One region of the Actinoplanes sp. NPDC051405 genome, then DNA from elsewhere that is predicted to be linked to it. Evidence: riboswitches for the same ligand, from Rfam matches in the RefSeq annotation. Region 1 holds a riboswitch; each other region holds the start of a gene.
The links. A riboswitch is a leader RNA that binds a small molecule or an ion and turns the genes downstream of it on or off. The one in region 1 is predicted to bind cyclic di-AMP.
Positions count from the first base shown of each region.

Region 1 (9,469 bases):
TACGGCTCGCGGACCCGCCGGTCGTCGGCGTGCAGCCGGGCCGCCAGCTCCAGCGCCTCCTCCAGCTGCCGCCGGTCGTCGGGCGGGAACTCGAGCAGTTCGAGGGAGAACCGCTCGCGCAGACCCGCCTCGCCGTACACCTCGGTGATCGCGTGCAACGGCATCGACAGCAGCATCCTTGGCGCCATGCCGATCAGGTATACCGGACGCGGCCGCCGCGTGGGTCCGCGATCAGGAAGGGACGTCGATCAGCGGCTCGTCGAGCAGCGGCTTGGGGCGCAGCGGGACCGGGCGCGGCGAGGGCCGGGTGCCGGGCGACGGGCGGCTGCCGGGGGCGCGCCGCATGGCCGACATCGACGCCTGCTTGAGCGACCAGGGGTTCTCGGCGTGCATCCCGCGGCGCGGCACCCCGTCGCCGAAGGTGAACTCCTCGTCGGTCATCGCCTGCAGGGCGCTCAGCGCGACGCCGAGGATGAGGGCGGCGCTGACCAGCGTGATCGGCACGATCATCAGCAGCGGCTTGATGCCGCTGACGGCGGTGGAGACGGTCGGGCTGAGCTCGACGGACATGCTGGCCATGCCGGTGTAGTGCATGCCGAAGACGGCCATGCCCATCAGAAAGGCGGCGCCGGTCATCGCGCCCATGCCCTTGACCGAGACGGCGAACCAGAGCGCGGCGGCGCAGGCGACGACCGCGATGATCGCGGACGCGGCGACCAGGACCGGGTTGAAATGGATCTTGCCGGACACGTGCAGCCCGGCCATCCCGGTGTAGTGCATGGCCAGCACGCCGATACCGGTGAAGAAGCCCGCCACCGCGATCTTCGGCAGGCTGCGCCGGCCGTGCCCGACGACCATCAGCCCGAGGCCCACGGTGACCACCGACAGGCCCAGGCTCGCCATGGTCACCCAGGGGTTGTACCGCACCGGGCTCTGCGGCACGTCGAAGCCGAGCATCGCGGTGAAGTGCATGAGCCAGATGCCGGCGCCGCCGATCGAGAAGGCCGCGATGACCAGCCAGCGGTTGCGGCGGCTGCGGGAGCGGGCGCTGCGCGCCCGGCCGGTGGCGAGCAGGCCGAGGAAGGAACCGAGAACCGCGACCAGGTACGCCGCGATCGGGTTGAAGGCTCCGTAGGTGAAGTGATGGACCTCGGCCACTTTGTCGTCACGCCCTCACGAACATCGGGAACAGTTCGCTGAGGATTGAGCCATAGGTCCGATGTGGGACATCGCACCTCGTGTGCGTCCCGCTACGCAAAGAGAACCGGGGCCACCGTATGACTGCCTGCGAGAGGTAGCCATACGGCAGCCCCGGTGCGGTCGTCGTGACCGGTCAGGAAACTGCCGGGGGGTAGGAGGGTTTTAACTGAAGATGCTGACGCCGCCGGGGCCGACGAGAAGACCGACGACGATGAGGACAACGCCCCAGAGGATCTGCCGCCGGAACAGCGCGAGGATGCCGGCGACCACGAGGATGACTGCGAGGATCCAGAGCAAAAGTTCCATGTCGATCTGGTACCCGAGCGCCGAAAATCCAAAACCTGGGGTCCCGGCAACCACATCGGCCCCGTTCCTGCCCTCGACGGGGCGGGAACGGGGCCGGTCGGCCACCGCGACGTCAGACGGTCGCGAGACCGGCGTCGACGTCCTCCGAGAGCAGCTGGTAGACGTTGTACGCCTGCTTGATCACCGGGTGCGCCACGTTGCGGACTGGCACGCCGCCGGGCGTACGGCCCCGCTCACTGCCGTGGTGCGCGTGCCCGTGCAGGGCCAGCGCCGTCGGGGCCGAGTCGATCGCCTGACCCAGCAGGTACGACCCCAGGAACGGATAGATCTCGAGCGGCTCACCGACCAGCGTCTCGGGCACCGGGGCGTAGTGGGTCAGTGCCACCAGGGCATCGCAGTCGAGCCCCCGCAGCGCCGCACCGAGCCGCTCGGCGATCGCCTCGGTCGTACCGACGAAATTCTTCATCTCGCGCTCGCCGAACGAGCTGGCGCACGCCCCGGCGAACCCGCCGCCGAAGCCCTTGGCGCCGGCGATGCCGAGCCGGTGACCGTTGATCTCCAGGACGGTCGCGTCGCCCTCCAGCACCGTCATGCCGGCGTCGCGGAGCACCTCGCTGAGCGCGTCCTGCTGGTCACTCTGGTGGTCGTGGTTGCCGAGCACGACGACGACCGGTACGCCCAGGTCGCCGAACTCGGTCGCCATGCACTTGGCCTCCTCGACGGTGCCGTGCCGGGTCAGGTCCCCGGCGATCAGCAGCGCGTCGGCGGCACCGGGCAGCTGTTCGAGTGCGGGCCGGTAGCGGCCCAGGACGTCCTTGTCGACGTGGACGTCGCCCACGGCGGCGATCCGGATCATGAGATCTCCTCCACCTCGCTGGGCGCCGCGGCGCGCACGATGCCGATGTCGCAGGCGATCTCCACGTCCGGGAAGTTCGCCGTGATCTGCCGGCAGATCTCGTCGCGCCGCTGGGCGCTCTCCACCTCGCCGCCGAGCACCAGCAGGTGCTCGCGACGTTGCAGGGTGATGCCCTGCTCGGCGATCGCGCCGTTCTCGGTGAGCAGGCGCTGGATCTCCGCCTCCACGTATTCGTCGAGCTGTGGTGTCATCTCAACCCCCCACTGTCAGACGTGCTTCCCCCGGCTGTGCGACCACGTCCAGGCGGTCGAGCAGGACCAGGAACGCCTCCGCGTACGGCGACTTCGCGGTCTCCTCGCGGACCCTGTCCCAGTCGATCTGCTCGCGCAGGGACCGGGCGACCGGCAGGCCGGTGGCGAAGTCGCAGTAGTGCTGGGTGTAGCTCAGCAGCTTGTGCACCATCAGCTGGGTCGCCGACAGCACGGGCATGTTGATCGCCTCGACCGGGCGCATCACGGTGTCCCGCAGCGTGGCGTCGGTCACCGGCGACTCGACCGGGCGGTAGATGAGGTCCACCATCCGGCCCTCGTCGAAGACCTTGACCAGCCAGTCCTCAGGTGGCTGCTCCACCTCGAAGCCGACCGCGGACAGCTCCTCGAGCGCCCGGGCCTTGTCCTGCTCGCGGATCAGGAAGTCGACGTCGTGATCGCTGGAATGCCCGCCGTGGGCGTAAACCGCGAAGCTGCCGCCGAGCGCGAACGGGACTTCCGCCTGTTTGAGCACGGAGGCAACCCGTTTGAGCGTGTTGACCAGGCCCTCGTCCACCCGGTGCGGCATGGCGGTCTCCCTGCGTCGATTGATGTGCGTTTGGCACTTCCGGTCTACCCGGAGCCGGATGCCTTCACACCAGCAGCACGCCTCGGGCCGGAACCGAGCGTGACTGGCCCGGGTACCGTTGGTGGGTATGGTCCCTGACCTCGGTTCCGCCCGCCCCGCTTTCGACGATCAGCACCCGGTCCGGCACCACCCGGTCACCGCCGTCCGCCCGCTGCGCACGGTGGCGCTGGTCGGCATCGACGGCTCCGGCAAGACCACCCAGGCTCACCAGCTGGCGACCGCCCTGGCCGCCCGGGGCCTGCCGGCGACGTACCGGCGCAACGCCGGCGGCCGCCGCTGGTTCGGCCGGCTGGCCACGGCGCTGGGCCGGCGCGACGGCGAGCACCTGCTCGGCCGTAAGGCGATGCTCTTCGTCGAGTCGGTGCTGCGCTGGCTCGCGATCCTGCGCACGCTGCTGCGCCGCACGGTCACGGGCGAAATCGCGATCATGGACCGGTACGCCGTCTGCCAGTACGCGAGCATCCGCGCGCACGCCAAGACCCCCCGCCCCGAGCGACTGAACAGGGCCGAGCGCCGCGCCCGCCTGGCCTACCGGGTGTTCCCCGCGCCGGACGTGACGTTCCTGCTGGCCGTGGATCCCGCCGTCGCGTACGAGCGGATCGAGCGGCGAGGCTACGACCACGAGGAGATGGACTACCTGCGCGCGGCTACCGCTGCGTACGAGTCCCTGCCCGAGCACCCCACCTTCGTGGTGATCGACGCGAACGGCACTCCGGAGCAGGTGCAGCAGGCTCTGCTGGACCATCTGCGGGCGTGGCTGCCCGCGCCGGTGCCGGCGGTGGTTCCGCTGCCCCGGGTGCCTTCCGGCTCGCGGGGACCGGCGACGATGCTGGTCGCCCACGCCCGGGCGCTGCTGGTGACCGTGGCGACCCTGGCCGCGGCCGCCTCGGTGCTGACCTACCAGCTGGCGGAGGGCTTCTAGGCCCGGCCGTAGACGGGGATGGCGGCACCGCTGGTCGGCGCCGAGCCGTCCCCGGCCAGGAAGCCGATCACCTGGGCGATCTCGGCCGGGGTGACCCAGCGGGAGAAGTCGGCGGCCGGCTGGGCGGCCCGGTTGGCCGGCGTGTCGATGACGCTGGGCAGCACGGTGTTGCAGCGCACCCCGCTCTTCTTGTATTCGACGGCGACCGCGTTCGCGAAGGCGAGCACCGCGGCCTTGGCAGTCGCGTACCCGGCCGCTCCGGCGAACGGGGCGACCGCCGCGCGCGACGAGACGCACACCACCGAGCCGCCGCCGGCCGCCACCAGGTGGGGCAGGGCGGCCGCGGTCACCAGGTACGTCGGGCGCAGATTGGACCGTAGGATCGCCTCGAAGTCCTCGATCGGCGTCTCGTGCACCAGCCCGCCGCCGGCATATCCGCCGGCCAGGTTCACCACCGCGCGCAGCGGTGCGTCGGACTCCGCGGTTGCGACGGCCACCGCGGCGGCGACAGCATCGGGGTCGCTCAGCTCGGCCGTGACCGAGACCACATCTTTCGGCAGTCGATCGGCACCGGCCCGGACCGGGGCGACGACGCGCCAGCCCTGATCGCGCAGCACATCGAGGATGGCCCCGCCGAGCCCGCCCGCTCCACCCGTAACCAGCACACTGCGCTCCATACCGTGAACCGTAACGGTGTGTTTTGCGTCACGGTCGCCGGGACTCGATGGAACGGCCGGGGCGGCCCGCCGAACGGCCGTCATTCCCGCGTGGGTCACCCGTACGGGCGAGTGAACTGGGGCTTGTCGTGCCGCATCGTGGCAGGTGGTCCCGTTCGCGGTCGGCGACGGGAGCTTTCGCCGTGGCGTTTGGGTCAAGCCGGACGGCAACCTGTCGATGCTGGACGTGAACCCAATCGGCTACCAGCCCGTACTGGGTAGTGATGAGCATCGCAGCGGAATCCGTGATGCCCGTCGCTGTGACGAAGAGGGGCCGATGGTGTCATGAAGCGGGCACAGGGTATGCGTCTCATCACGCATCCACCGGCGGGTGCTGCTCCGAATACCTCTGCGAGAGCCCTCTTCAGTAAGTATGCACGCGGCTCTCAGCTGATGCTCAGACACTCGTGACACTTTCGACTCACCAGCCGGAATCAGCGCAGGGCGCCAACTGTTCAGGTATGTGTCAGCACCGCAATGCATGAACTGCGGACGTTACGGGGAGGGCTGATGGACGCAGGTATTGCCCGTAACAGGGTTAGTGAAGGCAATGAGGGGACCGTGGGCAACGTGGAGAAGAACACCGTGATGAGGACCGACCAGGTCGCCGAGGAGCGCGACCTCGTCGGAGTCTACCTGCACGAAATCTCCCGGACGCCGCTGCTGGATGCTGCCAGGGAGGTCGACCTCTCCAAGGCAATCGAGGCCGGCCTCTACGCCGAGCACCTGCTCGACACCGGCGAGGTCCGTCGCGGCGTGAGCCGGGAAGAGCTGGAGCGGCTGGTCACCGAGGGCAAGCGGGCGAAGGATCTCTTCATTCGCGCCAACCTGCGACTGGTCGTGTCGATCGCCCGCCGTTACGTGCGCTCGGGCATGCCGATGCTCGACCTCATCCAGGAGGGCAACACCGGCCTCGTGCGCGCCGTCGAGAAGTTCGACTACGAGCGTGGCTACAAGTTCTCGACCTACGCGACGTGGTGGGTCCGCCAGGCCATCAGCCGGGCCATCGCCCAGCAGGAGCGCACCGTGCGCCTGCCCGTGCACCTGGTCGAGGACGTCAACCGGATGCGCAACGTCACCCGCCAGCTCGTCCGCGAGCTCGGCGCCGACCCGGAGCCCGCGCAGGTCGCCGCGGCGCTGGGCGTGACGGTGGAGCGCGTCACCGAGCTGACCCGCTGGGCCCAGGACACCGTGTCCCTGGACACCCCGGTGGGCGACGACGGCGACACCAACCTCGGCGACCTGGTCGCCGACAGCGACGCGCCGTCGCCCGAGGAGATCGTCCTGACCGCGCTGGAGCGTCAGCGCATCGAGGGACTGCTGAACCACCTCGACGACCGTTCGGCGGGCATCATGCGCGCCCGGTACGGCCTCGAGGACGGTCGCGAGCACTCGCTGACCGAGGTGGCGTCGCGGTTTTCGCTCTCTCGGGAGCGCATCCGCCAGCTGGAGATCCAGGCGCTCGGCCGGCTGCGTGAGCTGGCCCGGGCCGAGGGCCTGCAGGCCGCGTAAGGCAACCGCCAGTACGGCGAAAGGCCGGTGACCCCTCAGGGGACACCGGCCTTTTCTCGTGCCTGCTGAAGCGGGTGACCCGGCTCAGGTGACCCGGCCGTAGCCGTTCGGGGTCATGATGTCGATCGTGCGCTTCTTGACGGGCTGGCCCGCGCGGGAGGCGTCGATGATCTGGCCACCGCCGACATAGATGCCGACGTGTCCGTTGCTGCGGTAGAAGACCAGGTCGCCCGGCTTGAGCTCGGACCGCGAGATCCTGGTGGTCGCGCTGTACTGCGCTGCGGCGTTGTGTGGCAGCGACTTGCCGGCGGCCCGCCAGGCGGCGGAGGTCAGGCCCGAGCAGTCGTAACCGTTCGGCCCGTCCGCGCCGTAGTCGTACATGACGCCGAGGGCGTTGTAGGCGAAGGTGACGGCCTTACCGGCGGAGCCCGCGATGGACGGGATGTTGCCGGTGTACTTGCTGGCCTTCTCGGTGGGCGAGCCGTAGGCGGCGGTGCGCATCGCGTACAGCTTCTTGAGGTCGCCCTCGATCTTCTTCTTGCGCGCGTTGAGGGCCTTGGCCTCGGCTTCCTGCTTCTTCTGCGTCGCCTTGAGGGCGGCCTGGCGCTCGGCGAAGTTCTCCGTCGTCGCGCGGTACTCCGCGATGTCACGGCCGCGGCTGCGGGAGATCTGCTCGAGGATGCTCATCCTGTCCATGAGGTTGTCCGCGCCCTCGAGCACGACGTTCATGGTGCCGATGTTGCCGGTCTTGTACGCCGACGCCGCGATCGCGTCCATCTGCGTGCCGGCGGCCTCCAGCGCGGCCTTGGCCGGGGCCAGCGATGCGGCCAGCTTCTTTTCCTGGTCCTTGGTCTGCTTGAGGCTGATGTTCATCTTGTTGTACGACTCGACGACGTCCTCGAGCTGATCGGACGCCTTGTCGATCTTCTTCGTCAGCTCACTCGTCGACGGTTCCGCGTGTGCGGCGGTCGCGGTGGTGCCGGTGATCGCGATCGCCAGGGCGGCAACCACCAGCGCACGGAGCCTCGTGCGGGCGTGTGGCAACGGTTTGTGGCCTTTCTTCCGCTCGGGCCGCCTACCGGGTTAGCTGACGGGTTCGGGGCGGGAAGAAGGCCCCTACCGCTCGCGCGGATTCACCCCGGTGCTGCTTCGGTTGGTTCCCCGGTTCGTCGTGGCGGAGGCGGTGACCGTGGGGGATCTGGTCGTCCGTTTCCGCCGGCGAGGATTCGGCGGCGTTGGCCGGCGCCACCGAGGGTGTGGCTGCGGACCGGACCAACCGCATTAACTTATCGGCGCGCGGCATTAACACAAGAGCCCGAAGAGTGACTTGCGCCAATGATCACAAATAAGAGAATGATCCCGATAACGGCGGGCAACAAATCCGTTCCGCAGCGTTACTTTTTCTACTCTGCCATGGCCGGCGGCGAAGTGCGCGTGGCCGGGACCCACTTGTGCGAGACGACCCGTTCGGCCCAGAAGGAGAGGAACGGGATCGTGCCGGCCAGCATCACCAGCAGCATCCGGCCCAGCGGCCAGTGTGCCCGGCGGCTCAGGTCAAAGGCGGCGACCAGGTAGACCATGTACAGAAAGCCGTGGAACGGGCCGATGGTGGCCACCACGGTGTCGTTGTCACCCAGGTACTTCAGCGGCATGCCGACCACCACGAGCGCGATGAGGACCACGCCGACGATCCAGGCGATGATCCGGTAGCGGGTGAGGGCTCCCTGCATAGTGCACGTCCTTGAACTCGCTGGAACTGGGCGGTCTGGACTCAGCCGGCGCTGGCGCGACGGCCGGGATAGTCGCTCGGCCGGGCTCCGGGGTGGGCGGCCAGCCAGCCGAGGTAGTCGTTGTAGGCGGCGAGCTCGGGATCGTCGTCGTCGGCCGGCGCCACCTGCGCCACCGGTACGCGGACCGGGCGGCGCACGGTCACCGGGGCGTCCTGCCGGGGCACGGGCTGCTGCGCCGGCTGCTCCTCCGACTGCGGCTCGGCCTCTGCCGGCCCGTCCTGCTCGGCGGCGCGGGCGGCGCGGCGCTCCTGCTGGACCTCGCGGTACCAGATGAACACCACGAAGACGGCGAACACCGGCCATTCGAAGGTGTAGCCCCAGCTGAGCGAATTGCCGCCGGTGGCCCGGCTGAACTGCCACCAGCCCAGGGCCAGGAATCCGGCCACGAGCACGAGCGCCAGGATGTGGCGCGCGATCCACGCGGGGGTCCACAGCCCTTTCATGTCCCTCAGCGTACCGGCGGGTTTGGCGGCAGGGCGCACGGGCAACCCCTTGCAGCAAGCACTGAGCGACCGAGGAAGGGAGCGCCGTCATGACCGACGCCCGGCTCGACTCCGCCGGCGACGAGACCGTCGTCTCCGAGAACGGCATCGACCCCGCGGGGCTGGCCGACGACGATCTGTTCCGTGAGCTGGCCAGCCTGCACCGCACCCGGCTGCAGACCCTGCGACACGGCCCGGACGCCGCCCTGGCCAACCATCTGCGGCGGACCGAGGAGCTGGAGAACGAGTACCTGTCCCGGTACGCCGGCCGTGAGGTCGATCCCGGCCGGCTCACCCAGGACTTCTGAGAGGAACCCGGATTTCATGATCTCCTCGGTACGCGGCCGGCTGAACCGGCTGCGGCGGGACTACGCACCCCACGAACACCGGCCGCTGGACGGTTACGTGGCCACGATGGGGGCGTTTGGACTGCTCGCCGGCAGCCTGGCCGCCGCGGCGAAGCTGACCGCGCGCCCCGTACCGGATCGCCCGGCCACCGCCGACATCGTGCTGATCTCCATCGCGACGCACAAGCTGAGCCGGCTGATCGCCAAGGACGCGATCACCAGCCCGCTGCGCGCGCCGTTCACCCGCTATGCGGCGCCGGCCGGCAGCGGTGAGATCAACGAAGAGGTACGCGACCAGGGCAGCACCCTGCGCCACTCCGTCGGTGAGCTGCTGAGCTGCCCGTTCTGCCTGGCGGTGTGGGTGGCCACCGGGCTGACCAGCGGTCTGGTATTCGCACCCCGGCTGACCCGGCTGGCGGCCACCGTTTTCACCGCGACGGC
Region 1 covers NZ_JBVJIR010000040.1:958-10,426, reverse strand. The annotation lists gene ACZ6S4_RS44355 (HD domain-containing protein) at 1-188, opposite strand, end outside; gene ACZ6S4_RS44350 (MHYT domain-containing protein) at 232-1,158, opposite strand; gene ACZ6S4_RS44345 (GPGG-motif small membrane protein) at 1,363-1,506, opposite strand; gene ACZ6S4_RS44340 (metallophosphoesterase family protein) at 1,619-2,362, opposite strand; gene ACZ6S4_RS44335 (hypothetical protein) at 2,359-2,613, opposite strand; gene ACZ6S4_RS44330 (nucleotidyltransferase) at 2,615-3,199, opposite strand; gene ACZ6S4_RS44325 (dTMP kinase) at 3,327-4,181, shown strand; gene ACZ6S4_RS44320 (SDR family NAD(P)-dependent oxidoreductase) at 4,178-4,858, opposite strand; gene ACZ6S4_RS44315 (sigma-70 family RNA polymerase sigma factor) at 5,408-6,409, shown strand; gene ACZ6S4_RS44310 (C40 family peptidase) at 6,494-7,420, opposite strand; cyclic di-AMP (ydaO/yuaA leader) riboswitch at 7,468-7,602, opposite strand; gene ACZ6S4_RS44305 (DUF3817 domain-containing protein) at 7,813-8,139, opposite strand; gene ACZ6S4_RS44300 (hypothetical protein) at 8,181-8,642, opposite strand; gene ACZ6S4_RS44295 (DUF6158 family protein) at 8,732-8,989, shown strand; gene ACZ6S4_RS44290 (DUF1360 domain-containing protein) at 9,006-9,469, shown strand, end outside.

Region 2 (9,469 bases), on a different contig from region 1:
CAGACCGCCGCCCACGCCGGCCGCCTGGTCACCGAACGTTTCGCCGAGGTCGGCGCGCGCGGCTACCACTACCGGCTGCTGGAGACCCTGCTCGACGGGCCGGCCAGCCAGGCCGACCTGGGCCGGCGCACCGGCATCCACCTCAGCGACATGGTGGCGGTGCTCAACGAGCTGACCGCGGACGGCTACGTCGAGCGCAGCCCGGACCCGGCCGACAAGCGCCGCAACGTCGTGACGATCACCGGCCGTGGCCGTGAACGCGCCCAGGAGCTGGCCGCCCGGGCCGACGCCATCCAGGACGAGCTGCTGGCGCCACTGACCACCGCCGAGCGCGCCGAGCTGGTGCGACTGCTGAGCCTGGTCAGGAAAGGCGCGGCGCCAGCTTGAGCGCCACCCGCAGCGCTTGACCGGGCCCACCCGCGCCACCCTCCGCGTGCCACACCTCGGAGAGCACCGCCTGCACAAAACCCCAGGCGACCACCCGGTCGACGGGCATGCCGAGCCCGTCGGCGAACTGCTCCACCCGGGCCGGCAGCAGCTCCAGCACCGGCTCGTCACCGTCGAACGGGTTGTAGAGCACCGCTCCGACCTCGTAGCCGGGATCGCCGAGCACGCCGTGCGGGTCGATCGCCAGCCACGGCTCCCGGACCGCGGCCAGCACGTTCTCGTGGTGCAGATCCCCGTGCAGGACGACCCGCTGCGAGGCGGAGGCGCACAGGTCGGCCAGCAGCGCCCGGGCCTGCTCGACCAGTCGCCGCGGCACCGGGTCATCGCCGGGATACCGGGCCAGATGCGCGTCGAACGACGCGACGCGGGAGGACAACTCCTCCAGCACCAGCCCCTCCGGCGCCGGCCGGTGCAGACGCCGCATCATGTCGACGAGCACGACCGTGGCCTGCTCGTCGTGCTCGCGGACCAGCGCCCGCAGTGTCCCGCCGGGCTCGGCCCGCTCCAGCAGCAGCGCACCCCGGTCGTCGTCGCGGGCCAGCACCTCGACCGCGCCGCGGCCGCCGAAGAAGCCGAGCGTGTCGGCCTCCATCGCGACATGACCGGCCGCGGCCAGGCCGAGCTTGAGCACGGCCGGCGACCCGTCAGCCCGCCGCGCCGGCGCGACATAGTTGAAACTCAACGGGTACGGCGCACCGACCGTCAGCCCCCACTCCCGGGCGACGTCCTCGACCAGGGCGGGCAGCTGCGCGAGCCAGCGCCGGCCGTCGTCGCCCCAGTTGCCGGTGACGTTGCGGACGAAGGCAGCGGGAAACATGCCCCCAGTCTCGCAGCATCATGATCGGACACATCGGAGCCCGCGGTGTGCGCTCGCCGTCGCGACCGCGGACCGAGATGCGGCCTTGACGGCTATGTCGCTCGGGCGGGGCCTCGCCGGCTCCTGACGAAGTCCATGTATTCGTCGCCGGCTACCGCGTGGTTGACCAGCGGTCGGAGCGGGCGCCGGTGAGGCGTTCGGCGAGCGACATCGCTTCTTGCTCGTCCTCACTGCGGCCGATTTCCCGGCCCTCGCCGACATATGCCTCGTCGACCGGGTCGAGCGAGATGAGGTTGGGCAGGTCGCCCACCTCGTCGTCATCCGGGTCTCGCACGGTGTGCAGCGAGACCCGGTACTGCCCGCCCACGGGGCCGATCTCCACCCACCGGATGGCGGGCTCGCCGCCGATCACGGTATCGCCGAGGAACTGTTCGATGCCGTTCCCGCGACGCAGGGCGCCGGTGGCGAACTGCTGGGCCGATCTCTCCTCATACCAGCTCTGGCTTATATAAGTCACGGCTGGCATACTGGCTCGCGTCCAGAACGGCGCGGCATGAGGAGGACCACCATGATCGAGATCGCTGAGCAGCTCGAGGCCATTCGGCGCACCGTCAGCAGGGGCCCGATCGAGGGTGGCGAACGGGTCACCGTCCTGCTCGGCCGGGTCTATGACGGCGCGGTCGAGGACGTCTGGGCGGCCCTGACCGACCCGGAGCGGATCAGGCGCTGGTTCTACCCGGTCAGCGGTGACCTGCGGGCCGGCGGCAAGTTCCAGCTGGAGGGCAATGCGGGCGGTGACATCCTGGCTTGCGAACCACCGCGGTTACTGCGGCTGACCTTCGGCGGGCCGCTGAGCCTGGTGGAGCTGCGCCTGTCCCCGGACGGCGCGGAGCGGACCCGGCTCGAGCTGGAACACACCGTCCCCATCGAGATGGCCCGCAGCGGCGCGGGGGCACTCTATGTCGGCCCCGGCTGGGACGGCGCGTTGCTGGCTCTGGGGCTGTTCCTGCAGGGTGTTTTCGCCGAGGACCCGGTCGCCGCGGCCAACTCGCCGGAGGCCCGGGAGTTCACGCTGCGGTCGGTGCACACCTGGGTGAGTGTGATCGAGGCGTCCGGCACCGCGGGACCGGAGGACATCGCCGCCGCGAAGGAGATGGCGCTGGCCCAGTTCGCCCCGGAGCAGCCCTGAACGGAGAAAGCCGCCACGGAGGTGGCGGCTTTCCGTCGTGCGTGGTGCGAGCCTCAGCCGGTCGGGCGGCGGATGCCGGTGATGGCCCCGCTGCGATCGATCGACGCCATGCGGACGTGGTCGCCCGTGTGCGGTGCGTGCACCATCGTGTTGCCGCCGACATAGATGCCGACATGATGGACCGGACTGCCGTAGAAGATCAGGTCGCCCGGCTGCAGCTGGCTGCGGCTCACCGCCCGGCCCGCGTGGATCTGGTCACCGGTGAAGTGCTCCAGGTGCACCCCGGCCACCGCCCAGGCCACCTTGGTCAGGCCCGAGCAGTCGTAGCCGCCCGGCCCTTCCGCACCGAAGACGTAGGGCTTGCCGATGAGGTCGCACGCCTTCTGCGCCGCCCGGCCACCCTTGTCGTCGGTGTAGTCGACCGGGCACGGGCCGGTCTTGAACGGACCGTCGGAGACGCCGCTCGCGCCGTACGCCCTGATCCGCAGTTTCTGCAGCTCGTCGACCTTCTTCTGGATGTCCTTCTTCTGCTGGGCCAGCGCCTTGTCGCGCGCCGCCACGGCTTTGGTCAGGGTGTCCAGGTCGCGCTTGTCACCCGCGAGCTGGTCGCGCAGCTTCGCGGCGCCCGAGACCGACTCACGCTGGTGCCGGCTGATCTGGTCGAGGAACGTGAGCTTCTCGGTCAGAGCGGTCGGCGAGCCACTGACCACCATGGCCTTCATGGCGCTGGGCGAGCCCTGCATGTAGGCCTTGCCCGCCATGTTGCCCACCTGCGACATGGCCAGGTCGACCTCCAGCTCCAGCGGTGCGAGCCGTTTGTCGATCTTGCGGAGCTGGGCCTGGTTCTTGAGCAGCTGGTTGTGCACGTTGTTGTACTGCTCGATGACCGGTTCCAGCTTGTTCCACTGCTCGTCGATCTGCTTTTCGATGCTCGACGGGGACGGTGTCGCATTCGCCACCCCGGGAGTGAGAAGAATCCCGACCGCGATGACGGCGCAGGCGATGCTGCGCAGAATTGCGGCGCTGCGCGCCTCAATCCGTTTCACGTAGGTGCAGTGTCCTTTCTTCCCTCGGCCGCCGACCGGGTTAGCTGACGGGTGCGGGCGGGAAGCGCGCCCGGCCACCGTGCTGCTGGTGGCTTTACCCCAGAACTGCTGGGTCCCCGGTTCGTCTCGCGACGATTAGGCGGTGGCCCGTCAGTTCGCCCGGGTTGGGACGAGGGGGGACTGCCGAGCCGGGCATTACCGTACTCCCGATCAACGACGAATTGAACCCGGCGGTATCAGGACACACTGCGCCGAACATTGATTGACGCAGCGTAAGAAATTGGCCGTCAAAGCGGCCATGCCGAGAGCGCCCGGTCCAGCCATGGCAACACCAGAATCACCGTGGGTAACACCACCAGACCGACCGCGCCGGTGGCCGCGGCCAGGGTCAGGCCCACGGTGACCGGGCGCGGATCACTGATATTCAGCCGGTCGAGCCGGCGCCGGCGCTCCGCTGCCGCGCTGCCCAGCTCGGCCGGGGCGTCCGGGCTGACCGCGTCGCTGAGCAGCGCCAGGGCCGTACGCAGCGGCGCCGAACCGCACCGCCGCCGGGCCGCGTCGTCGGCGACCATCTCGAGCAGCAGGTGTACGGCGTCGAGCGGCGCCCGGCTGCGCAGTGGCCGCGGCACCGCCCGGTAGAACGCGGTGAACGACTCCATGACCACGTCGTGCCGGTGCCGCAGGTGGGTCTGCTCGTGCGCGATGACCGCGGCCACCTGCTCGGCGTCGAGCACCCGCAGCGCACCGTCGCTGAGCACCACCCGCGGCGAGCGGCCCGGTAGGCAGTACGCGAACGGCAGCGGCCCGTCCAGCACCCGCAACCCGGCGGGCACCTCGACCGGCAGCTCACCGTGGCGTTCGGCACTGTCCAGCAGGTCGACCAGCAGCCGGTGCCGGGACCGGCGCGCCCGGGACCGGATGCTCACCCGGACGAGCGACACCAGCAGCCGCACGATGATCACCGTGGCCACGACCAGCGCGAAGATCAGCGCCGCGGCCCCCACCGGACGGTCGGAGCCCAGCTCGCTGACCAGCTCCTGCGGCCCGGCCAGGACCACGCCCAGCGCGCAGAGCACCCCCGTGAGGGTGATGCTCTGCCACAACGCGACGGCGGCCGCGGGCGCCCGGTCGGTCCAGCGCGCGCCGGCCAGGATGCCCGGCACGACCAGCGACAGGGCCAGCCCGAGCGCGCCGAGCAGCAGGGCGGTCACGGCGCTACGCCCGGGTCCTTCCGTGCCGCCTCGATGGCGGCGGTCAGGGCCGACGGGTCGATCCGGCCGACGAAGTGGGCCAGGGCCGCGTCGCGGACGCCGTCGGGGGCCGCACTGAGGGCGTCGAGCATCAGGGCGGCGGTCATCTCCTCGCGCGACTGCGCGGGGGCATAGCGGTACGCCCGGTCGGCGCGCTGCTGGGTGACGACACCCTTCTTGGCCAGCCGGTCCAGCACGGTCATCACGGTCGTGTACGCCAGCTCGCGGTCGCGGCTCAGCCGTTCGTGCACCTGGCGCACGGTCAGCGGCTCGCCGGCGTTCCACAACTGCGTCATGACCTCACGTTCGAGGTCTCCCAAAGCCATGTGACCCACTCTACTGCACAGCGTCGTACTACGGGGCGTAGTATCTACTACGGAACGTCGTAGAGGGGGCCATCCGTGGACGTGCTCGAGCTGACCCGGCTGCAGTTCGCGGTCGTGACGATCTACCACTACTTCTTCGTGCCGCTGTCGATCAGCCTGGCCGGCACCGCCGCGGGCCTGCAGCTCGCCTGGCTGCGCACCGGCCAGGAGCGTTACCTGCAGCTCACCAAGCTGGTCGGCAAGCTGCTCATCGTCACCTTCGCGGTCGGCGTGGTCACCGGGCTGGTGCAGGAGTTCCAGTTCGGCCTGGGCTGGAGCAACTTCGCCCGGTTCTACGGCGACGTGTTCGGCCCGACGCTGGCGATCGAGGGCATGCTCGCCTTCTTCCTGGAGGCGACGTTCCTCGCGCTCTGGTACTTCGGCTGGGACCGGTTGCCGCGCAAGCTGCACGCCGCCACCATCGTCATCGTCGCGGCCGGCACCGTGATGTCCGCGTTCATCATCCTGGCCGCCAACTCGTTCATGCAGAACCCGGTCGCGTACTCGCTGGACCCGGTGACCGGGCGGGCCCACCTCGACGACTTCGGCGCGCTGCTGCTCAACAAGGTCAACCTGGCCGCGTTCCCGCACACGCTGGCCGGGGCGGTCATGGCCGGCGGGTCGCTGCTGCTGGCCATCGGCGTGTGGCGGCTGCGGGCCGGGGGTGAGGCGGCATTCCGTACGCTGGCCCGGCTCGGTGCCTGGCTGACGCTCACCGGTGGCGCCCTCACCGCCCTGACCGGCGACCACCTCGGCAAGGTCATCACCGAGGTGCAGCCGATGAAGATGGCCGCCGCCGAGGCCCTGTACGCCACCACCACCGGCGCGCCTTTCTCCGTCTTCGCGGTCGGCGGCCCGGACGGCGGCGAGCCGTTCTTCAGCCTGGAGATCCCGCGGCTGCTGTCCATCCTGGCCAAGGGCGACCCGGGCGCGACCGTGCAGGGCATCGACGATCTCCAGGCCCAGTACGCCGCCCAGTTCGGCCCGGGCAGCTACATCCCGATGATCCCGGTGGCGTTCTGGACGTTCCGGCTGATGATCGGCATCGGCATGCTGGCGGCGGCCGTCGCGGCGTACTACCTGTGGACCACCCGGCGCGACCGGCAGGCCCACCGGCTGCTGATCCGCTTTCTGCCGCTGATCCCGATCCTGCCCGCCGCGGCCAACACGTTCGGCTGGATCTTCACCGAGACCGCTCGCCAGCCCTGGCTCGCGTTCGGCATCTCCCGGGTCGCCGACGGCATCTCCCCCGGCCTGACCAGCGGCGAGGTGCTCGTCTCCCTGACCGGCTTCACCGTCGTCTACGGCATCCTCGCCGTCGTCTGGCTGCGGCTGGTCCGCCACCTGTCCCGGCAACCGCTCGAAGCCGCCGCGCCCGCCGCAGCCGCCGGCGAGCAGGCCCCCGAGCGCGAACCCGTCCCGGTCTACTGAGGAACTGCCATGATCACTGTCTGGTTCGCGCTCGTGGTGCTCTGCTGGGTGCTGTTCTTCGTCCTGGAGGGCTTCGACTTCGGCGTCGGCCTGCTCTCCCCGGTCGTCGGCCGCGACGACCACGAGCGGGGAGCCGTCGTCCGCACCGTCGGCCCGTTCTGGGACGGCAACGAGGTCTGGCTGGTCGCCGCGATCGGCGTGACCTTCGCGGCCTTCCCCGACTGGTACGCCGCCCTGCTCTCCGGCCTCTACCTGCCGATGGTCGCCCTGTTGCTGCTGCTCGCCGTCCGCGGGGTGGCGCTGGAGTTCCGGGGCAAGGGCGACGGGCCACGCTGGCGCCGGCGCTGCGACGCGGCCCTGGCGGCCAGCTCGGCCGGCATCGTGCTGCTCTGGGGAGCGGTGCTGGGCGTGCTCACCCACGGCCTGGCCCTCGGCCCGGACGGCCAGGTCACCGGTACGGGTCTGAGCCGCAGCACCGCGGCCTTGCTGAGCTGGCCGGCCCTGGCCGGGGCGGGTGCGGCCCTGTTCGCCGCCCTGCTGATCGGGGCGATGTTCCTGACCCTGCGCACCACCGGCCCGGTGCACCTGCGGGCCCGCCGGCTCGGCGTCACGCTGGCCACCGGCGGCACCGCCGTGCTGGCCGCGATCGGCTTCGCCACCGAGTCGCGGCCGGCGCTGGCCGCGGCCGCGCTCTGCCTGGGCATCGCCATGCTGGCTCGCAACGGCCAGGAAGCACTGGCCTTCGGCGGTACGGCGCTGAGCATCGCCGGCGCCGTCGTCACCGTCTTCACCGTGCACGGCGACGTCGTGCTGCGCAGCACGCTGGACCCGGCCTGGTCGCTGACCATGACAGGCGCGGCGGCCACCGACTCGGCGCTGCGGCTGATCAGCGTCGTCGGCGTGGTGGTGCTCCCCGGCGTCCTGGTCTACCAGGCGTTCTCCTACTGGGTGTTCCGGCGCCGGGTGGCCAGCGAGCGGGTGCCGTCATGAGCCGTGGACCCCTCGACCCCCGGTTGCTGCGGCACGCGCGCTCCAGCCGTACCGGAATCGGGATCTCGGCCCTGCTCGGCGCCGGCCAGGCGGCCGCGACGGTGGCCGTCGCCGTCGCCCTGGCCCGGATCGTCACCGGCCACGACGCGCTGGCGCTGCTGGCCGCGGCCTTCGTGCTGCGGGCCGCGCTGACCTGGGCGGAGCAGGTGGTGGCCCAGCGTACGGCGGCCGCGGTCACCGACGAACTGCGCCGCTCGGCGCTCGCGGCGGCGCTGGACCACGGTCCCGCCTGGGTGGCCCGCTTCGGCGGCAACCGGCTCACCGCCGTGCTGGGTAGCGGCCTGGACTCGCTGCGGCCGTGGTTCTCCGGCTACCTGCCCGCGCTGGTCCTCGGCGTGGCGCTGCCGCCGCTGGTCATCGTCGCGATGGCCGTCACCGACCTGACGTCGGCGCTGATCGCCTTGGTCACGCTGCCACTGATCCCGGTACTGGGCGCGCTGATCGGCTGGGCGACCCGCGAGCGGGCCCAGCGGGCCTGGGAGGCCGATGCCCGGCTGGCGGGCCACTTCCTCGACGTCGTACGCGGGCTGGCGACCCTGCGGGTGTACGGCCGCGCCGACCGCCAGACCACCGTGGTACGCGACATGACCGACCGCCACCGCACGGCGACCCTGCGGGTGCTGCGGGTGGCGTTCCTGTCCTCGACCGCGCTGGACCTGGTCGCCACGCTGTCCGTCGGGCTGATCGCCGTCGAGGCCGGGCTCCGGGTGGCCGCCGGCGACCTGACGCTGGGCCCGGCGTTGCTGGTCATCCTGCTCGCGCCCGAGGTGTACCGGCCGCTGCGCGAGATGGCGGCCCGCTACCACGCCAGCGCCGACGCGTCGGCGGTCATCGCGGACGCCGACGAGATCCTGGCGCCCTCCGACGCTGATCCTGCGTTCCTGCCGACCGGTGCGGTGCTGGCCGCGGCTCACGACGGGCGCTTCGGCGCCGGCGGCGACCGACCGGCCGTGTACGCCGCCCGGCTGCGGGTGCGGCACCCCGGATCCACCGTGGACGCGCTCAGCCTCGACGCGCTGGCCGTCCGCGAGGGAGAACTGGTCGCCCTGCGCGGACCGTCGGGTGCCGGCAAGACCACGGCACTGCGGGTCCTGGCCGGGCTGCAACCGGCGGTCACGGGACGGGTCGAGCTCAGCGGTCCCGGCCTGCTGTACCTGCCCCAGCGCCCGACCCTGCCGCACGTCCGCACGGTCGCCGACGTGTTCCCCGGGACCGGCCCGGACGCGGTGCGCGAAGCACTGCGCACGGTGGGCCTGGACACCGAGGTGGAACCAGCGACGGTGCTGGGCGAGCACGGGGCCGGAGTGTCGGCCGGCCAGCGGCAGCGGCTGGCGCTGGCGGCTCTGCTGCGGGCGGCCGGGCGCGCACCGGCGGTGCTGCTGCTCGACGAACCGACCGCGCACCTCGACGCGGAAGCCGAGCGGCTGGTGATCGGGCGGCTGCGGGCGGCGGCGGATCAGGGGTGCGCGGTGCTCGTGGTCGCGCATCGGCCCGGGCTGCTGGCCGCGGCCGACCGGATCATCGACGTCACTCCCCCGCCGCCCGACGTCCCGCCGGTATCGGGGCCGATCAGCCATGGCGGCCCGCATCACGCCGACGGCCGGGCCGTTCCGTCGGCGTCCGGCTTCGCCGCCTGGCCGCCGCCGGGCCCGACAGAGCCCGACTCCGCCTCGGCAACGCCGCGTGCGGGCCTGGGCCGGTTGCAGGGGGCCGCGGCCGCCCAGGGCCAGGCCGGCAAGACCGACCCGCCGGCTGTCGTTCGCGTCCCCGCGGCCGCGCCGGACGCCGTACTCGCGGCCGCGCCGGACGCTGTACTCGCGGCGGCGCCGGGCGCTGTTCCCGCCCCTGCGGCCGGTGGGTCGCTGGTGGCGCGA
Region 2 covers NZ_JBVJIR010000037.1:31,471-40,939, reverse strand. The annotation lists gene ACZ6S4_RS43855 (MarR family winged helix-turn-helix transcriptional regulator) at 1-387, shown strand, start outside; gene ACZ6S4_RS43850 (aminoglycoside phosphotransferase family protein) at 362-1,264, opposite strand; gene ACZ6S4_RS43845 (hypothetical protein) at 1,416-1,781, opposite strand; gene ACZ6S4_RS43840 (SRPBCC family protein) at 1,833-2,453, shown strand; gene ACZ6S4_RS43835 (C40 family peptidase) at 2,507-3,499, opposite strand; cyclic di-AMP (ydaO/yuaA leader) riboswitch at 3,514-3,651, opposite strand; gene ACZ6S4_RS43830 (M56 family metallopeptidase) at 3,787-4,710, opposite strand; gene ACZ6S4_RS43825 (BlaI/MecI/CopY family transcriptional regulator) at 4,707-5,075, opposite strand; gene ACZ6S4_RS43820 (cytochrome ubiquinol oxidase subunit I) at 5,151-6,545, shown strand; gene cydB (cytochrome d ubiquinol oxidase subunit II) at 6,555-7,535, shown strand; gene cydC (thiol reductant ABC exporter subunit CydC) at 7,532-9,469, shown strand, end outside.
Region 2: linked by a shared signal. The riboswitch ahead of ACZ6S4_RS43835 (C40 family peptidase) and the one ahead of ACZ6S4_RS44310 (C40 family peptidase) in region 1 are both predicted to bind cyclic di-AMP.

Region 3 (9,469 bases), on a different contig from region 1:
GTAACCACGAGTGCACTATACGCCAGGACGCAACGGTTGCGTTCCGGCGCTAGTTCGGCTACTTTCGGGGCTGACGTCGATACGACGCCGTTCCATCGCGGCACACTGTTTAGTGTGTTCCCGCGCAAGTCATCCAGGTCCCCCATCCCCAGCGGACCGACCAGATCGGAGCGCCCCATGCCTCAGACGGCGGTCGCCGATTCCGAGACCGGCCTGACGCTCAAGGAGCTGGCCCGTAAACACGGGCTCAGCGCCGCCGGGAAGCTGCCTTCCCTGCCTGAGTACACGCGTCAGCTCTGGGCGTACCGGCACTTCATCGCGTCGTACGCCAACGCCAAGGTTGCCTCGTCGCTCGGCAAGACCCGGCTCGGTGTCTTCTGGCAGGTGCTGACGCCGCTGATCAACGCGGCTGTCTACTACTTGATCTTCGGCGTGATCCTGAACACGAAGAGCGGCGTCGACAACTTCGTCGCGTACCTGTGCACCGGCGTGTTCATCTTCGGCTTCACCCAGTCCACGGTGTCGGCGGGCATCCAGGCGATCACCGGCAACCTCGGGCTGATCCGGGCACTGCACTTCCCGAGAGGCAGCCTGCCCCTGGCCATCACCATGGTCGAGGTCCGCAACACGCTCGCCTCGCTGGCCGTGCTGATGGTCATCGTGGTCGGCTTCGGTGAGCCGATCACCCTGGAGTGGCTGCTCATCGTGCCGATCTTCCTGCTCCAGGCCGTGTTCAACGCCGGCCTGGCCCTGGCCGGCGCCCGGCTGGGCAGCAAGATCCCGGACGTCCGGAACCTCATCCCGTTCGTCATGCGGATGTGGCTCTACCTGTCGGCCGTGCTCTACCCGGTCACCCGCTTCACCGACCACCTCAGCGGCTGGAAACTGACCCTGGTGGAGGCGAACCCGATGCTGGTGTTCATCGACCTCATGCGGCACGCGCTGATGGAGGACGTGCCGCTCGCGGCGAGTCCCACGGTGATGTGGCTGGAGGCGCTCGCCTGGACGTTCGTGGTGGGTCTCGGGGGTTACGTCTACTTCTGGCGCGGAGAGAAGGGCTACGGCCGTGGCTGACAACATGACCGGCGGCGACCGGCGCGATCCGACGGTCATCGTCGACGACGCCCACGTGGTCTATCGGATCCAGCAGTCGGCGACCCCGGGCACCGGCAGCCCGCTCGCCAGCTTCAAGCGGCTCGTCACCGGCACCAAGCCGGCGACCATGCGTGAGGTGCACGCCATCAAGGGTGTGAGCTTCGTCGCGTACAAGGGTGAGGCCGTCGGCCTGATCGGCACCAACGGCTCAGGCAAGTCCACGCTGCTGCGGGCGATCGCCGGGCTGCTGCCGGTCGAGCGCGGTGCGATCTACGCGGCCGGCCAGCCGTCCCTGCTCGGCGTCAGCGCGGCCCTGATGAACGACCTGCCGGGTGAGCGCAACGTGGTCCTGGGCTGCCTGGCCATGGGCATGTCCCCGGCCGAGGTCAAGAGCAAGACCAAGGACATCATCGACTTCTCCGGCATCAACGAACGCGGTGACTTCAGCTCGCTGCCGATGCGGACGTACTCGTCCGGCATGGGGGCCCGGCTGCGGTTCGCCATCGCGGCCGCCAAGCAGCACGACGTGCTGCTCATCGACGAGGCGCTGGCCACCGGCGACGCGAAGTTCCGCCGGCGCAGTGAGCAGCGGGTCCGGGATCTGCGCGCGCAGGCCGGCACCGTGTTCCTGGTGAGCCACAGCGAGCAGTCGATCCGCGACACCTGCGAGCGGGCCATCTGGCTGGAGTCGGGCCTGATCCGCGCCGACGGCCCGACCGATGACGTGCTGAAGGAGTACGAGGCCTACGTCAAGCGGTAGGCCCCGCACTCCCGTGATCAGCGCATCAGGTCAGCGCATCGACAGGTGCACGTGGTTGGTGTGGTCGCTGCTCGGGTCGCCACCGGCGCCCGAGTACGACTTCCAGCCACTGCTGGGCAGCCAGATCCGCCGGAACCAGATGACATAGAGCACACCCAGCCGGCCGGCGTTGTTGATGAAGTAGTTCGCCAGCCGGTTGCCGTAGTCCCGGCTGGCCCCGGTCGCGTCGCCGCCGAAGCCACCCTTGTCGGCGGCGAAGTCACAGGCCCGGCCCTTCGGATGCTCACCGCTGTTCTGCTGGCGGAAGCAGGCGACGAAGCGGGTGAAACCGTCCTTCTTCGCTTCGTTCATCGCGTGCAGGGTGCGCGGCGTGATGCATCCCGAGGTGGTCGGGTCGTTGGCGCTGCAGGACTCGCTCGGCAAGGAGCCGTCCGAGTTGCGTGGCGCGGCCGCGGCCAGCGCACTGCTGCCGCCGTCACTGGAGGAACCGCCGCCGGACGACGAACTGGTGGACCCACCGTCGGCCGCGCTGGCGGCGTTGGCGGCCTTGAGCGCGTCCTCGGCCTGGTTCTTGCGCTTGGCCATGACGGTGAGCTGGCGCTGCTGCTCGCGGACGGCGGTGTCGATCGCCGTCTTGGCCTGCGCCTGCTGGTCCCGGCTGTCCTTCAGGTCGCGCACCGCACGGTCCTGCTTGACGGCGATGGTCTCCAGGGTCTGCGCCCGGTCCAGCATGCTGCCGGTGGAATCGGCGGTGATCATCGCCGACATCGGCCCGAGCCGCCCGGTGCGGTACGCCCGCTGGACGATCTCGTCCAGCGCCGCCTGCTTGGGGCCGAGCTGGGTGTCGAGCTCCTTGAGCTTGGCGGTCAGCTGCTGCTGGCGCTTCTTGGAGCGGTCCAGTGCCTCCTTGGCCTCGACGAAGCCCTTGGACGCCGCCTCGAGCTGCTTGATGAGGGACTTCGAACCGCCCTCGCCGTCGTCGCCCGAGTCGCCCGGCGCGGCGAAGGGGCGGGGTGCGGCGGTGGCGGAGGTCGGGGCGGCGAGCGCCAGCCCCGAGGTGGCGACGAGGACCGCGAGCACGGTCGCTAATCGCCGGCGGACAGGGTTGAGCCTCACGAACATTCCTTCCGTCGGCCGCCGACCGAGTTAGCTGACGGGTTCGGGACGGAAGCGATCCCTACCGATCGCGCGGGGGTGCGCGGATCGGATTCACCCCATTACTCAAGTGGTTCCCCGGCTCGCCGTGCGGCGATTAGGCGGCGGTCTGCGCTGAGACCGTGACGAACACTACCCATCAATGCTAGGAATCGACAGTCGTCACACGGTGCGCAATGGATCGTGCACTGATGGTGAGCAGTTGCCGGAAAGAATGCAACGACTCACATTAATGCGTCGTTACGGGCTATGACCTGCGTCATTCCATCGAGCGGTGACGGAAAGTCGTTGCCCGGTAACCCTTTTACCGTTCGCGGCAGCGCTGTCAGTTCGGCCGTTGTCAGGTAAGCTGGCCGCCGGTCACTGCCAGAAGGCGCTGCCCCCAAGGCGCCGGCAGCCCACCATCTAATCGTCGCAAGATGAGCCGGGGAACCACAGAACTACCGGGGTGAATCCACGAGTCAGTGGTAGGGATCGCTTCCGTCCCGAACCCGTCAGCTAACCCGGCCGGTGGTCACGCGGAAGGATTCTGAATGACGGCAAGACCCCGCCGGTGGCTGATCCTCGCCCTGGCACCGCTCGCCGCGGTCACGATGATGCTCGTGCCCGCATCCCCGGCGAACGCCGGTCCGGACGGCACCAACTCCACCGCCGACGACGGCGACGACAACCCGCTGCTGAACGACGTGCTGGACTCCACCGGCCGGCGCTATCTGACGGCGAAGGCGGCGGTCGCCAAGTCGACCAAGACCCAGCTCGGTCTCGCCCTCAAGGTCAAGAACGCCGAGGCGAAGCGCGACCTGCTGCTGCCCGAGGTGGGCGCGGTCGCCGCTCAGCAGTACCGCACCGGCGGCATCTCGACCATGGGCTTCCTGCTCAACACCACCAGCCCGGACGGCTTCCTCAAGAAGGCGGTCTCCCTGGAGGAGATCAACGCCCTCAACGACGGCAAGCTGCGCGAGCTGGACCAGGCCATCGACGAGGTGACCGCCAACAAGACGCGCCTGGACCAGGAGGTCAAGGCGCAGAAGCAGAACCTCGCGCTGATGGAGAAGCAGAAGGAGTCGGCGGAGAAGGCGCTGGCCCAGGTCGGCGGCAAGTCGGTGACGGGTGGCTTCGTGGTCGCCAAGTCCCGGGTCGCCGCCCCCGCACCCCGCAACTCCGACGGCGAGTTCGGCCCGGAGTCCTGCAACGTCGACGACCCCACCACGGGCGGCTGCATCACCGCGCGGACCTTCCACATGTACAAGGAAGTGAAGAAGGCCAAGTTCAACCGGTTCGTCGGTTGTCACCGCAACGGCGGCCCGTTCGAGCATCCCAAGGGCCGCGCCTGCGACTGGTCCCTGCAGAAGAGCGGCTTCGCACCCTGGCACAACCAGGACACCCGGGAGTACGGCAACAACCTGATGGCCTTCCTGGTGCGTAACGCCGACCGGCTCGGCATCCTCTACGTCATCTGGAACAAACAGATCTGGTTCCCGGCCACGGGCTGGAAGTCGTACCACGGTCCCAGTGATCACACGGACCACGTACACGTCTCGATGCTTTAGCGCGGCAAGCGCAGAGAAGCCCCCGTCCTCCTCGCGGAGGACGGGGGCTTCTTCGTTGCGGAATCAGACCCCGGTGGCCCGGCGCACCGGGGCGCGACCGGCCGGCTGGCTGGGCGCGGGTCCCGTCGGCGGCGCCGGCGGGATCGGCAGCACGACCGGCTTCACCTGGGTGATGGTGACCTCTTTGCCGTGGTGCAGCAGGTCCAGACGCGCCGAACCACCGCCGTTGCGCAGCGAGTAGGTCACCTCGTCGGCCGTGACCTCCACCCGCAGCCGCAGGCCGCGCCAGAGCAGCGAGAACTCCAGCGCGTTGATCCGGCTGGGCAGCCGGGGCGCGAAGGACAGCTGCCCGTTGAAGTCACGCATGCCGCCCAGGCCCGCCACCAGGGCGATCCAGGAACCGGCCAGGGACGCCACGTGCACGCCGTCCCGGGCGTTCTGGTGCAGGTCGTGCAGGTCCATCAGGGCGGCCTCGCCCAGATAGTCGTGGGCCAGCTCCAGGAAGCCCACCTCGGCGGCCATGACGGCCTGGATGCAGGCCGACAGCGACGAGTCCCGCACGGTACGGGCGTCGTAGTACGCGAAGTTGCGGGCCTTCTCCTCGGGGGTGAAGGCATCACCTCGCAGGTACATCGCCATGACCAGATCGGCCTGCTTGACCACCTGCTTGCGGTACAGGTCGAAGTACGGGTAGTTCAGCAGCAGCGGGTACGCCTCCGGCGGGGTGTTCTCGAAGTCCCACTCCGCCAGCCGGGTGAAGCCCTCCGACTGCTGGTGCACGCCGAGCTCCCGGTCGTACGGGATGTGCACGGAAGCCGCCGCGTCCCGCCACGACGCCGACTCCTCGTCGTCCACGCCCAGCTTGCGGGCGAGCTCCGGGTGCCGCTTGGCCGCGTCCGCCGCGGCGAACAGGTTCTGCTGCGCCATCAGGTTGGTGTAGACGTTGTCGTCGACCACGGCCGTGTACTCGTCCGGGCCGGTGACGCCGTCGATGTGGAAGCGGCCGTGCCGGTCGTGGTGCCCGAGCGAGCGCCACAGCCGGGCGGTCTCGACGAGCAGCTCCAGGCCGTAGTCGCGCTCGAAGTCCAAGTCGCCGGTCGCCGAGACGTAGCGCCGCACGGCGTCGGCGATGTCGGCTCCGATGTGGAACCCGGCGGTGCCGGCCGGCCAGTACGCCGAGCACTCCTGCCCGCGGATCGTGCGCCACGGGAAGGCCGCGCCCTGCAGGCCGAGGGTCTGCGCGCGCTCCCGGGCAAGATCCAGAGTGGAGTGCCGCCAGCGCAGCACGTCCGCCGCGGCGGCCGGCTGCGTGTACGTCAGGGCGGGCAGCACGAAGGTCTCGGCGTCCCAGAACGTGTGACCGTCGTATCCGGGGCCGCTGAGGCCCTTGGAGCCGATCGGTCGTTGCTCGGCCCGGGCGCCGGCCTGCAACGTGTGGAACAGGCCGAAGCGGACGGCCTGCTGCACCTCCGGGTCGCCCTCGACCTTGACGTCGGAGTGGTCCCAGAACGCGTCCAGGTATTCCCGCTGCGCCTCGACCAGGCCCTCCCAGCCATCCAGCCGGGCGCTGGCCAGGGCCGCGCCGACCTGGTCGCGCACCGCGGGCAGCGAGCGGTTGCTCGACCAGCCGTACGCGGCGATCTTGACGACCCGCAGCTTCTGGCCCGGCTCCAGCTTGCAGGCCACCGTGGTGCGCAGCCAGTCCGGGTGGCCCTCGGTGGTCACCGCGTGCTTGCCCGGCGTCTCCACCACGTGCTCCATCGCCGCGGCCATCCGCAGGTCACTGGCCTTGGTGCGGTGCACGAGCAGGCCGCCGGTGCGCTGCTCCAGCATCTCCTCGGCCTGCAGCGGGTGGTCCAGCACCGCCGCCACCCGCGGGTCCTTGCTGGTCGCCGGGAGCTGCTCGTTGGCCACCAGCTCGGACTGCAGGATCAGCCGGGCGGAGGCGTCGAGCGGCTCCACCTCGTACAGGAAGGCGACGATGGCGCGGTGGGTGAACGACACCATGCGTACGGTGCGCACGCGGATCGCCTGACCGGAGGGTGAGACCCACTCCACGATCCGCTCGAGCGTGCCCGCGCGCAGGTCCAGCGAACGCTCATGGGAGCGCAGCTCGCCGTAGCGCACGTCGAACGGCTCGTCGTCGACGAGCAGCCGCATGAGCTTGGCGTTGGTGACGTTGACCATCGTCTGGCCCGACTCGGGGAACCCGTAGCCCGCCTCGGCGTACGGCAGCGGCCGCAGCTCGTAGAACGAGTTGAGGTAGGTGCCGGGCAGGCCGTGCGGCTCGCCCTCGTCCAGGTTTCCCCGGATGCCGATGTGGCCGTTGGCCAGGGCGAAGACCGACTCGGACTGAGCCAGCACATCCAGGTCCAGCCGGGTCTCCCTGATGTGCCAGGGATCGACGGGGTAGGCCCGTTCACGGATCACGGTGGTGCCTCTCGCAACTGAGAAAGGAGAAAGTCTGTAAGGGGAATTACTTGAGGAGCTCGGCGAGATCCTGCACGACGATGTCGGCGCCGTGCTCGCGCAGTGCGTCGGCCTGGCCGGCCCGGTCCACGCCGATCACGATGCCGAAACCGCCGGCCTTGCCGGCGGCCACGCCGGCCAGAGCGTCCTCGAACACCGCGCACTGCTCGGGGGCCACCCCGAGCAGTTTCGCGCCGGCCAGGAACGTGTCCGGGGCCGGCTTGCCCGGCAAGTGTTGCTCGCGGGCGGTGACGCCGTCCACGCGCACCTCGAGCAGCTCCGCGATGCCGGCCGCCCGCAAGACGTCGGCACAGTTGGCACTGGCCGACACGACGGCGCGGCGCAACCCGGCGGCCTTGGCCGCGTGCAGGTAGTCGACCGAGCCGGGGTAGACCTGTACGGCGCCTTCCTGGATCTTCTGCAGGACCAGGATGTTCTTGCGGTTGCCGATGCCGTTGACGGTCTCCGCGTCGGGACCGTCGTCGGGCGTGCCTTCGGGCAGGGTGATGCCCCGCGAGGCGAGGAACGTGCGAACCCCGTCCGCACGTTGCCGGCCGTCGACGTACTGGTGGTAGTCGGCGCCCGGGTCGAACGGTACAAACGGTTGTCCATGGTGCCGGGACCAGGTCTGGAGAAACGCGTCGAAGGTCTGTTTCCACGCCGCGTTATGCACCAGGGCGGTCTGCGTGAGCACGCCGTCAAGGTCGAAGAGGCACGCCGTCACATGAGGAGGTAGTCCAAGCACTGGCCCAATGTAGTCGCCCCGGATGGCCGACACGCCTCAATGCCCTCGATCACATTTCCACGGCGTTTCATTCAGCGTTCAGCCGGCTGTCGCGCCCTCGTTGACCAGGCCAGACAGGGTATTGCGGCCAGGCAGGTGTACGCACAGTTCGATAGTCGTGCCAATTGGGCCGGTCGCCATCGTCACTTCGTCGCACAGTTGGTGCGCCAGCCAGATGCCCCGGCCGCCCACCTCGAACGCCTCGGGCACGTTCGGCGGCCGGCGGAACTGCTCCGGGATGCCCGGCCCCGAGTCGGTCACCGTGCAGCACACCGTCGTCGCCGTGACCGACAGCACGATGCGACCCTGACCACCGGCGTGCAGCACGGCGTTGGTGATCACCTCGTTGATCGCGAGGACGAAGCCGTGCAGCCGGTCGGCGAGCAACCCGGTGTCCAGCCGCGCGGTGACCTCGTGGCGGACCACGGTGATCTCGTCGCGCCCGAACTTGCGGTCCAGCAGGGTCGACCCACCGGCCGGAGAGTGCACGGGGGTGGCGTCCGGCGACTCCCTGTCCGGAGCCGGACGCAGCACATGCTGGTCGACAGTCTCTTCCACCGCCGATCAGCCTACGCTGCGTACCGCCTCCGTGGCAGTCAAGGAACCGGTAATAGATCAGAACAGATTCGACAGGGTCCGCAGGATCTCGGCGTAGAAGTTGCCGTCGATGTCCCGGTACAGGCTGAACTTCATTCCCGGGCTACCGAAGAACGGCCGCAGGGTCCACGCCAGCTGGGTGCCGACGAAGCCGAAGAGCAGGATCCAGACGTACAGCAGGGTCATGCTCGGCGGCGTCGGCTGGCTCTCCTTCGGCGGCCGGACCGGGCGCGGGTGGTGCGAGATCGGAGTCAGCATGTAGCCCGGCGGCACCACGGGAGCCGCCTGTACGGGTGCCGGCGCCGGAGCGGTGAGCGTCGCGGTCCCGCCGCTGCCGTTGGCCGGCGTGGTGGCCGTCGCGCCGGCCGGCGCGAGCGCGGGACCGGCCGGGGCCTCGGCCGGCGTCGCCTGCTGCACCGCGGGCTTCTCCGGCGCCAGCAGGCCGTTCTCGTTGAGCACCCGCATGCCGCCGGTCAGGAAGCGCAGCCCGACCAGGGCCGACAGCGCCAGGATGGCCACGTTGAGCAGCTTGAAGAACCCGTAGTCGGGCGCGGTGATCAGGAAGAACAGCGCGATCGGGGCGAACGCCACGGCCAGCATCGCGGTGACCGTCAGCGCCACCATGACCAGCGCCAGCGACTGCCGCACCGAGAGCCGGGCCCCGAAGACCAGGTTGAACAGGTAGAGGGTGGGCAGGCAGATGGCCAGCGTGACCAGGAAGAGCAGCGGCAGCTTCACCGCCGAGGTGAGGGCCATCAGCACGCTGTGGAACGAGCCGAGGACCGCGCCGTAGCAGGCCAGGGCCACCACCGAGCTGAGCAGCATCTGACCGGTCAGGCGGTTGAGGGACCGGTCCTCCACCACCTGCTGCCAGATGCCCTGTCTGTCGCGCAGGATGCGTTCGATCACCAGAAGTCCGGATCCGTTGGCCACGTCCGTCCCCTCCTCGCCTCAACGACGTCGATACGCCATCGCACCGACGTAGGCGGGACGATAGGCCATCCGGTCAAGAGAAGCGAGAGGGGTTTTCAGCGCCAACCGACATCGATGCGATCGCCG
Region 3 covers NZ_JBVJIR010000008.1:108,584-118,052, forward strand. The annotation lists gene ACZ6S4_RS18865 (TetR/AcrR family transcriptional regulator) at 1-8, opposite strand, end outside; gene ACZ6S4_RS18870 (ABC transporter permease) at 178-1,074, shown strand; gene ACZ6S4_RS18875 (ABC transporter ATP-binding protein) at 1,079-1,855, shown strand; gene ACZ6S4_RS18880 (coiled-coil domain-containing protein) at 1,886-2,971, opposite strand; cyclic di-AMP (ydaO/yuaA leader) riboswitch at 2,975-3,124, opposite strand; cyclic di-AMP (ydaO/yuaA leader) riboswitch at 3,403-3,538, shown strand; gene ACZ6S4_RS18885 (coiled-coil domain-containing protein) at 3,544-4,560, shown strand; gene ACZ6S4_RS18890 (glycoside hydrolase family 65 protein) at 4,624-6,990, opposite strand; gene ACZ6S4_RS18895 (beta-phosphoglucomutase family hydrolase) at 7,037-7,774, opposite strand; gene ACZ6S4_RS18900 (ATP-binding protein) at 7,853-8,371, opposite strand; gene ACZ6S4_RS18905 (hypothetical protein) at 8,429-9,343, opposite strand; gene ACZ6S4_RS18910 (ABC transporter ATP-binding protein) at 9,439-9,469, opposite strand, start outside.
Region 3: linked by a shared signal. The riboswitch ahead of ACZ6S4_RS18885 (coiled-coil domain-containing protein) and the one ahead of ACZ6S4_RS44310 (C40 family peptidase) in region 1 are both predicted to bind cyclic di-AMP.